3 regions of the Peribacillus phoenicis genome follow, and region 3 is predicted to be linked to each of the others. Evidence: riboswitches for the same ligand, from Rfam matches in the RefSeq annotation. Region 3 holds a riboswitch; each other region holds the start of a gene.
What was found. A riboswitch is a leader RNA that binds a small molecule or an ion and turns the genes downstream of it on or off. The one in region 3 is predicted to bind thiamine pyrophosphate.
Positions count from the first base shown of each region.

Region 1: another riboswitch for thiamine pyrophosphate. It lies ahead of ABC374_RS18045 (ABC transporter substrate-binding protein); the one in region 3 lies ahead of tenA (thiaminase II).
Region 2: another riboswitch for thiamine pyrophosphate. It lies ahead of thiC (phosphomethylpyrimidine synthase ThiC); the one in region 3 lies ahead of tenA (thiaminase II).

Region 1 covers NZ_JBDFMF010000001.1:3,678,779-3,682,060, reverse strand. Annotated here, with positions in the region: gene rarD (EamA family transporter RarD) at 1-356, shown strand, start outside; gene ABC374_RS18050 (protein-glutamine gamma-glutamyltransferase) at 419-1,246, opposite strand; TPP riboswitch at 1,561-1,670, shown strand; gene ABC374_RS18045 (ABC transporter substrate-binding protein) at 1,805-2,800, shown strand; gene ABC374_RS18040 (thiamine-binding protein) at 2,812-3,096, shown strand; gene ABC374_RS18035 (ABC transporter permease) at 3,093-3,282, shown strand, end outside.
Region 2 covers NZ_JBDFMF010000001.1:4,280,385-4,283,666, forward strand. Annotated here, with positions in the region: gene thiC (phosphomethylpyrimidine synthase ThiC) at 77-1,855, opposite strand; TPP riboswitch at 1,991-2,105, opposite strand; gene ABC374_RS21000 (HAD family hydrolase) at 2,222-3,010, opposite strand; gene ABC374_RS21005 (histidine phosphatase family protein) at 3,146-3,282, opposite strand, start outside.
Region 3 covers NZ_JBDFMF010000001.1:1,136,143-1,139,424, reverse strand. Annotated here, with positions in the region: gene ABC374_RS05490 (aspartyl-phosphate phosphatase Spo0E family protein) at 40-234, opposite strand; gene ABC374_RS05485 (Fur-regulated basic protein FbpA) at 488-676, opposite strand; SAM riboswitch class I at 851-955, opposite strand; TPP riboswitch at 1,113-1,217, shown strand; gene tenA (thiaminase II) at 1,307-1,996, shown strand; gene thiW (energy coupling factor transporter S component ThiW) at 2,012-2,533, shown strand; gene thiD (bifunctional hydroxymethylpyrimidine kinase/phosphomethylpyrimidine kinase) at 2,502-3,282, shown strand, end outside.

The DNA.
Region 1 (3,282 bases), 2.5 Mb from region 3:
CTCTGGCCCTTGGTTACCTGATCTACTTGATGAACCGATCAGAAATGCAGTTCTTTACAGATGGAAGCACAAGCTTGCTGTTGGTGGGCGGCGGGATTGCCACGGCATTGCCTCTTTTATATTTTGCAAAAGGGGCGGAGAAGATCCCGTTATCGATGCTTGGCATTTTTCAGTATATCGCTCCGACCTTATCTTTATTGATCGGGGTATTCGTCTATCATGAAAGTTTCACGAAAGCACATCTTTTAGCCTTTTTGTTCATATGGTCAGCCTTGGCTGTTTATACACTATCCATAACGAAATGGGGTCAGGCAAGTGCCCGCAGGTTCAAAGGCAAAGGGAATATTGGTGCGTGAAAAGAAAAAATGCTTGGGAGATCTCTCCCCAAGCATTTTTTTATGCATATAAAACAAAAAGGTCATGAAAGGTATATCTTCGAACCTATTTCAGAAACAATACAATTGGAAAGGCTGACAGGACAGTGATCGGGCTTTGCTCGGGGGATATTTAGTTGAAATTGTCTATAGAAGGAACTATCCAGGAAAATGATATGTGTTGTCAAGAATGCTGATATGGTGGCGTACGGCTTTCTATTGCTATTTAATTCATTGATGATTCCCTGTGCAGTGGTAATCCCGATCCCGTGGCCATAAAAGAGGTTTCTCCCTAATAATATGGCATTTTCACCTTGCCATTCAGGAGTTGTCTCGTCATGATCAGGGTTTATGAAGTAAACGCAATCCCCTGGTAAATAATCCCGTCCTTGGTGAATGATAAGAGCCATATTCCTTGGAGGGCGAAAGTCATATAAAAATAGGTCTGAAAAAAGATAGTCGAAATTCCTGGGGCCGATTAAATCCAAAATCGCCTTTAAAAAAGTGACGACTATTGCTGTCCCGCATTCGAATGCATAAAGCCTTCCATTCATGAAAATGTCAACAAGCGCAGCATGAGGGAGAATCCCTGGCTGAAGGGTAAAGGTGCCATCCTTTGAAAGGTGCCAATATTTTTGATTGGATTGAGATTCCTCAAGTGTGGAAAATTCCGGACCACTTTTATCCAACGCAATAGCTGCCTCTATGACTCGGTTCCTCAGCTGTATCTCGAAATTAAAATCCCCAAAGTTCCGGTATTCAAAAACGTTAGAATCTTCCGCCAAGCATTGAAGAGTTTCAAGTGATTTGGCAGATGCTGTACCTGGTTGGATTTGACTGACATCTAACCATTTGTGATTAATCTTTATCATGATCATATCCACCTTTTGCTTATGAAATTAAGGGTTTAATAAAACCGGTAAACAAAAATGTCTACAGGTAATGCTCATTATATGAATGCTTGCAAAGAAATGACTATTTGATAAGTGTCCGCCACCGTTGCAGCCAAGAATGATTAGAAAGGAAAGAGGCAGAATTATTTTGCTTTCAATGATTTTCGTTCCAAAAGATGTTTTGCAAGAAATCCTAAAGTGCCAGGAATACCTTTCCAATTAGTGAGAAGAAGCAAATTAGTATTCCTTTTTCCCTATGAATTGATATAATGAGAGAGAAAAGTTCATATGTGCGAGAAATGTAGGGGGGCCAGTACTGCTGGCTGAGATTGCATCCTTTAGATGCTGACTCTTTGAACCTGATCTGGATGATGCCAGCGGAGGGAACATATTATTACTGATTTTCTGTTTTGTATGTTAACGTCCGAATTCATCTTCGGGCGTTTTTTGCTTTTTTATCCAGTATTTGAATAGAACCTGGAGCCCCATTATGGTTCCGGCATATGGATCTTATAAGATGTGTAGGAGGATAATGACTTGAATAAATTCTTACCACTGTTAACTTCGTTGTTCCTTTTGGCTGGATGCGGTGCAGGCGGAACTAATGAAAAAGAAGAAGCATCTAAAAATGAAGAATTAAAAAAGGTATCGGTCGTGCTTGATTGGACACCGAATACAAACCATACAGGATTGTATGTAGCCAAGGAAAAAGGTTATTTTAAAGACCAAGGTCTTGATGTGGAAATTATCATGCCAGGTGAAGCTGGAGCGGATAAGCTTGTCGCTTCAGGAAAATCTGAATTTGGCGTGAGCTACCAGGAGGGCATAACGCAGGCCCGCGTGCAGGGCGTGCCGATTGTTTCGGTTGCTGCCGTCATCCAGCATAATACCTCTGGATTCGCTTCCCCTGAGGCAAAGAACATTAAAACTCCCAAGGATTTTGAAGGGAAAACGTATGGTGGCTGGGGGTCTCCGGTTGAAAAGGCCATTATTGATTCACTAATGAAAAAAGAAAATGCGGATGTAAATGAAGTGGATATAGTCAATACAGGAGACATGGATTTTTTCACTTCGGTTAAAAGGGATATAGATTTTGCTTGGATTTATTATGGATGGACAGGCATTGAGGCTGAGTTGCGAAATGAAAAGCTTAATATGGTTTACTTAACCGAATACTCAGATAAGCTTGATTACTATACGCCTGTTTTGACTACAAATGAAAAGATGATAAAAGAAGATCCCGAAACTGTTAAAGCATTCGTTCATGCAGCATCGAAAGGGTACCAGTTTGCGATTAAGAATCCTGCTGATGCAGCAGACATGTTAATTAAGTCTGCGCCGGATCTTGATGCAAAACTAGTTAAGAAAAGCCAGGAGTGGCTTGCAGCCAAGTATCAGGATGATGCTCCGCGTTGGGGTGAACAAAAACTGGAAATCTGGAAGAATTACAGTGATTGGATGACTGAAAACAAGCTTCTTGAAGGTGATTTCGATCCTGAAAAGGCATTTACCAATGAATTTTTACCAAAATAGGAGGAAATACAATGGCCAATTCATTAATTAGTATACAAATTATCCCTAAAGGGGAAAATGTCATCCCTATGGTCGATGAAGCAATCAAGATCATTGAAGAATCAGGTGTCAAGTATGAGGTTCACCCGCTTGAAACGACAATGGAGGGCGAGCTTTCCGAACTTTTTGCCGTGATAGAAAAAATGAATGTAAGAATGATTGAAATAGGATCGCCGAATGTCATTTCGCAAGTGAAAATATTATATCAGCCAAGCGGGATTACGATGGATACGTTAACGGAGAAATATCGGGCATGATCGGAAGGGGAATTTGGAAGAAGGGGGCTCCCTTCTTTCTTTTATTATTGTTGCTGATAGTTTGGGAGTCAGTGACAATCTTATTGAAGGTTGAAGAATGGCTGCTTCCCGCTCCATCGGCCATTTTCATTGAAGGAATTGAGTCGTCGCGCAATCTTTACGGACACCTTATATCCACAACCGAGC
Region 2 (3,282 bases), 3.1 Mb from region 3:
CAATTGAGTTTCCAACTGTTTCATTTCAACTTTTATTTGGATTACCCGATTCATCGAATTCTCCCTCTCGTCGGAATCATAGATAGATTTCCCCGTCCGTTTTCCTAAATTCATTCGCTTTTTCTTTAAGACCTTCATCGATTACCGACTCAAAACCCAGACCCTTTTCCTTCGCCAAATCACGAATGTCCTGAGAAATCCTCATACTGCAGAATTTGGGTCCGCACATTGAACAGAAATGGGCTGTTTTGGCACCCTCTGCCGGAAGTGTTTCATCGTGATATTCAACTGCCCTTTCAGGATCGAGGGAAAGATTGAATTGATCTCTCCAACGAAATTCGAATCTTGCCTTCGAAAGGGCATCATCCCGTTTCCGTGCCTGGGGATGGCCTTTTGCAAGATCAGCTGCGTGGGCTGCAATTTTATAAGTAATGACCCCTACACGAACATCCTCTTTATTCGGAAGTCCCAAATGCTCTTTCGGTGTCACATAACAAAGCATGGCCGTTCCAAACCATCCAATCATGGCAGCACCAATCGCAGAAGTGATATGATCGTATCCAGGAGCTATATCCGTTGTCAATGGTCCCAGGGTATAGAATGGAGCTTCTTGACAGACTTCCAGCTGCTTATCCATATTTTCTTTAATCAAATGCATCGGTACGTGACCGGGTCCCTCCACCATGACTTGAACATCGTGCTTCCAAGCAATCTTCGTCAGTTCCCCAAGTGTTTCCAATTCAGCAAATTGAGCCTCATCGTTTGCATCTGCAATGGAGCCAGGACGGAGGCCGTCACCTAATGAGAAAGAGACATCATACGCCTTCATGATTTCACAAATCTCTTCAAAGTGAGTATAGAGAAAACTTTCTTGGTGATGGGCCAAGCACCATTGTGCCATGATGGAGCCCCCCCGGGAAACGATTCCCGTAACTCGCTTTGCTGTCATGGGAATGTATCGCAAAAGCACACCGGCGTGTATGGTGAAGTAATCGACACCTTGCTCAGCCTGCTCGATTAATGTATCCCGGAAAACTTCCCAATTTAAATCTTCCGCGACTCCATTCACTTTTTCCAATGCTTGATATATCGGAACCGTCCCAACTGGCACAGGTGAATTCCTGATAATCCATTCCCGGGTCGTGTGAATATTCTTTCCGGTGGAAAGATCCATTATGTTGTCTGCACCCCAACGTGTAGCCCAAGTCATTTTCTCCACTTCAGCTTCGATCGATGAACTAACAGCGGAATTTCCAATATTCGCATTTATTTTCACATGAAAATTACGTCCGATGATCATGGGCTCACTTTCAGGATGGTTAATATTTGCCGGTATGATCGCCCTCCCGCTAGCTACCTCTTCTCTTACAAACTCAGGGGCTACATTTTCCCTGATCGAGATGAACTCCATTTCCGGAGTTATGATACCTTTTCGGGCATAATGGAGCTGGGTTACGTTTTGCCCATTCGCTGCACGCAATGGTTTTCTTTTCAATCCCGGAAAAACTTCTGCTTTGGTTCGTGACTCTTTTTTATACCCGTTATCTTCGGGCTTTATTTCACGCCCTTCATACTCTTCAACATCTTCCCTTTCCAGAACCCAGCTGCGTCTAATCGGGGCAAGACCTTTATGAATATCAATGGGATATTCTGAATCCGTATAAAAACCGCTTGTGTCATATACTCGTAAAGGCGGATTCTCCTCTTCGCCGAATGACCCTGTAGTCGGACTTAGCTTAATTTCACGCATGGGTACCCTAATATCGGGTCTAGATCCCTCAACATACACTTTTTTACTCCCGGCAAAACTGGACATAATTGAAACGTTCATGTCATTTACTGAATTACTCATCATGATTTCATTTCTCCTTTTTAAGTTCATTTAAAAAGGACAAAATCCAATCCATTTCGCACGAAAAAGCCAGATCTCATATTTAAGACCTGGCTAACGTTAGTATGGCTACAGAAATGACCAATTGAAATGTCATTGTTTAGTAGATTCTAACTTCCCCACGCTGGTATGAACCAGATCAGGTCCTGAGGGTTAAGAAGCTTAAGCGCTTCTCTCTCAGCCCAACTTATATTGGACACCCCTAGTCTGAATAATTTAATTGATTACAGGATTACTATATCTCACCCTTTTCATTCTGTAAATAATTTGAAAGACCTAATATTTTCATTACAACTCTCAAAAATTTGTTATTTGAAGGAGAGCCGTCAATTAATTCCCCAGGCCCTCAAGGATAGGGTAGAGCTCCTCTAAATGCTTGATTTCATAGGTTGGAATCACTTCATTCCGTTCCTTATCATGGCGATTTATCCAAACCGACTTTATGCCTACCCGTGATGCTCCAAGGATATCCGTCATTAAATTATCGCCGACCATCAATACTTCATCTTTATCAAGCTCCATGATTTCCAAAGCATGCTCAAAAATGGAGGCATCCGGTTTACCTCTTCCAAATGCGCCTGATATCACGATTTGGTCGAAATAAGGAACCAGTTCAGGCGTAATTTCAAGTTTGGTATTTTGCAGCTCAGGAGATCCGTTCGTAAGCAATAGCAATTTATACTTCCCTTTTAATTCATCCAGAACACGGAATGTTTCTTCATAGATAAATGGCTTTTTGCGTCTCTCGGCAGGGAAACGTTCTGCCAGTTTAAGCCCAAATTCCGGGTCATCGATCCCTAATGCCAATAACCCTCTCGTCCACGCTTCTTTCCGATAAGCCGGTGCAATCCCGGCCATCTTCCTGAATTCATCATGATCATCCTGGAAATTTCCCCATAGCCCCTCAAATGGGTTGATTCCGATCATTTGTGTGAATGCATATGTATCGTAAGAAGAGTAAAGCTCACGCGCTTCCTTTCGCACAGCTTCTTCAAACTCGTCGACATTCAGATCATATTTCTCCTTGGCTACTTCACATGTGGCCACAAAAGCCTCTTTTACACTTTTCTGATCCCATAGTAATGTATCATCTAAATCAAAAAAAACTGCCTTCAGCAAAATGTCCACCCCTCTTTCCCTATTATTGAATTCGTAAAAATTACACTATTACAATAATAAACCACAACCAATAAAAAAAGAATAACTATTCGGAAAATGACTTACCTTTTCTAGTGGGAAACCCTTATCCACTTATCATCTTTCAAATACATACAGCTTTCCATTACTGGCAATCTTGAATTTCGGACCGGTGAACCCCCGTCGGATCAGCTCTTTCCTCATATATACCATGAGGGCGGCATGACTCACGATCAGAACATCCCTTTCCCCCT
Region 3 (3,282 bases):
AGTAGCTTTTTCAAATTAATACAGGTCGAATTGGCTAATTTAAAAATAACGATATGCTTTTTGGAGGGAAAAATATTCAGACTCTCTTTTACTTGCTAACGCATTTAATAGTGTATCCAATTCTTGACTGGCTTGAACAGTTAGCAGACTTGTTAAGCCGTAACTTGCTGCTAATTTGAACATTTCCTGTCTCTTTTCTTCAATTCTTTCTATAGTTACCTTACGGCAAGGCATTATATGCCACCTCCCATTTATTCAATTTTTTTACACTTTCATCATAATGAAACTACTAGTTAAAATCAACTATTTTCCAGAAATAAAATGTGTTATTTTATAGGTCAAATGTGACAAAACACCTACTTTATTCTTTAATTATGTATATTTTATGTCATTTTCTATTAAACCCAAAAAAGCATCCACTAGTGTAGACTGTGAATGCTTACATCATATACCTTATCCAGGAACCCAAAATATAGTCCATCGCTTACTATGTCATCCATTCAGAAGGTGACTCGTTATTAGGTCTATTTATAACTATCCTATATTCATCTTCGAGCACTTTTAATGGGGCATCATAAAGGTGCCTTTCATCAGAGGTTTTGTATACTCCATTGGCCAATAGCTCTTCAATGAGCTTTGCCTTCCTCTGTTCAATCCTCTTAAATAATTCTGCCATGTAAATGGCTCCTTTCCTAGTCATCCTAGAGCCTGCTTCTAGTTAGCTAACTTTATCAACTTGTTTGATTTTCACCAAATTATATATACCTTTTCTATTATGTCACTAAACGTTATTTCCAAAAATAAAAGCCCCTTCTAATTCAAGAAGAGGCTGACAGTGTCCGTACGGCTCTTCTTATCTTCCAAGCATATGCTTGTTGGATTTAGCACAGTTCCCAAAACGGGTCCGCTGCCGAGGTTTCTTTGGGCCAAGTCCCTCCACCTCTCTGGATAAGAATTCGATATATAAATGATGTAGAAATGATTCTATCCTAATAATCATCAAAAGTCAATTACCTGGTTCTCCCTTTTTTCCTGGACATAATGTGCTCTCTCTTCAAATACGGGTTGCATTTTCTTGTCTTTCTGATATGATGTCAGTAATTACATACAATTCACACCACTAGGGGAGTCTTTTTTAAGACTGAGATGGAAATAGTTCCGGACCCTTTGAACCTGAACCGGCTCATACCGGCGGAGGGAAGTGGATGATATCGTCCATTTACAGACTATATCCATCTACCCCGTTCCGTATTCAGGAACGGGGTTTTTCATTATCAACGGGAACCATTCTAAAGGAGGATGAACAATGGAGAATATTAAAACAGAAACATTCAGTTATAGACTTCATGCACGGGCAAAAGAGATTTGGAAAAGGAACCATTCACATCCCTTTGTCCAGGCAATTGGAAACGGCACGCTTCCTGAAAAGAAATTTGCCTATTACCTGAAGCAGGACTATATCTATCTCATGGATTATTCCAAGCTCTTTGCTTTAGGTGTCATCAAAGCTCATAACATCGAAACCATGGCAAAGTTTGCGAGCATTTTAAATGAAACCCTTCAAGTGGAAATGGATACCCATCGGCAATATGCTTCCGAATTCGGGATCAGTGCCAAGGAATTGGAAGAAACAGAACCTACTCCCACCACTCTAGCCTATACAGGTTACATGCTAAATGCAGCTCAGCATGGGACTTTGGCAGACTTGATCGCCTGTCTCCTGCCCTGCGCTTGGGATTATTATGAAATCGGTTTGCTACTAAAAGAACAAAATGGAGCAGCATTGGAAAACAATCGCTACGCAGATTGGATAAGGTCCTATTCATCACCTGAATTCGGGGAAGCACACAAGTGGCTGATCGCATTGTTGGAAGAATTGACGGAAGGCATGCCAGAAAAGGAACTTCTTAGATTAGAAAAGCACTTTTTGGTTACTTCCCGATATGAATATTTATTCTGGGATATGGTTCAAAATGAGCAGGATTGGCCGCTGTAGGTCGCAGACATGATGATGAATCCCATCAAGAAACTGACGTTGACTGCCATGATCACGGCTATAACGACGCTGACCAGTTCATTTATTTTCATCCCTGCAGGATTTGCAAAGGTCTTTCCTATTCAGCATCTGGCAAATGTCCTCACGGCCGTTCTATTGGGGCCTGCTTATGCTGTGACACAAGCTTCCTTAGTTTCCATCATTAGAAACATGTCTGGTACCGGTTCAATATTCGCCTTTCCCGGCAGCATGATCGGTGCACTTTTGGCTGCCATCCTTTATCGAAAAACACAAAGCTTAAAATTCGCTTGTTTAGGTGAAGTGATCGGGACCGGCATTCTCGGTTCCCTGGCCTGTTATCCACTTGCCATTCTCCTATTGGGAGAAAAAGCTGCTCTTTTTGGTTTTTTACCGGCTTTTATGCTCAGTTCATTCGCAGGAGCGATTTTAGCTTTCATATTACTTAAAATACTTCTAAAAAATAATTATATGAAGGGGTTTTTTTATGAAAACAGCATTAACCATCGCCGGTTCTGATTCAGGGGGCGGTGCTGGAATACAAGCGGATTTAAAAACATTTTCTGCACATGGGGTCTTTGGAATGTCTGCCATAACAGCCGTTACCGCACAAAACACAATGGAAGTCCGTTCAGTACAGCCAATTGAAACAGCTATCATATCGGACCAAATTGCAGCTATCTTTGAAGATATTCCTGTCGATGCAGTAAAAATAGGCATGCTTGGATCAAAAGAAATCGTGGAAACAGTCGCTGCGTCCCTTAAAACCTTCATGCCTGCCATCGTTATCCTTGACCCTGTCATGATTTCCAAAAGCGGCCACCACTTGCTCGACGAAAAGGCTGTCTCCGCCTTAAAAATGGATTTGCTTCCGCTTGCAACACTTGTAACACCAAATGTACCGGAAGCGGAAGTGCTTACTGGCTTGTCGATTCGGACGAAACAAGATTTCTACAGGGCATGCATTTCAATACAAGAAATGGGCCCCAAAGCCGTTTTACTTAAAGGGGGCCATGCAGCGGGAAATCCAAATGATCTTTTTTATGATGGAACTGACTTCCACTGGATCAAGGGAGAGCGCATACATACAAAAAACACTCATGGTACGGGCTGTACCCTATCATCCGCCATTACATCAAACCTGGCTAATGGACTGCCATTGCAAGAGTCGATTGAACAGGCCAAGACTTATATTTCTGAAGCGATACGCAATAGTTTTTCAATCGGTAAAGGTCATGGACCTGTCCATCATTTTCATTCATATTCAA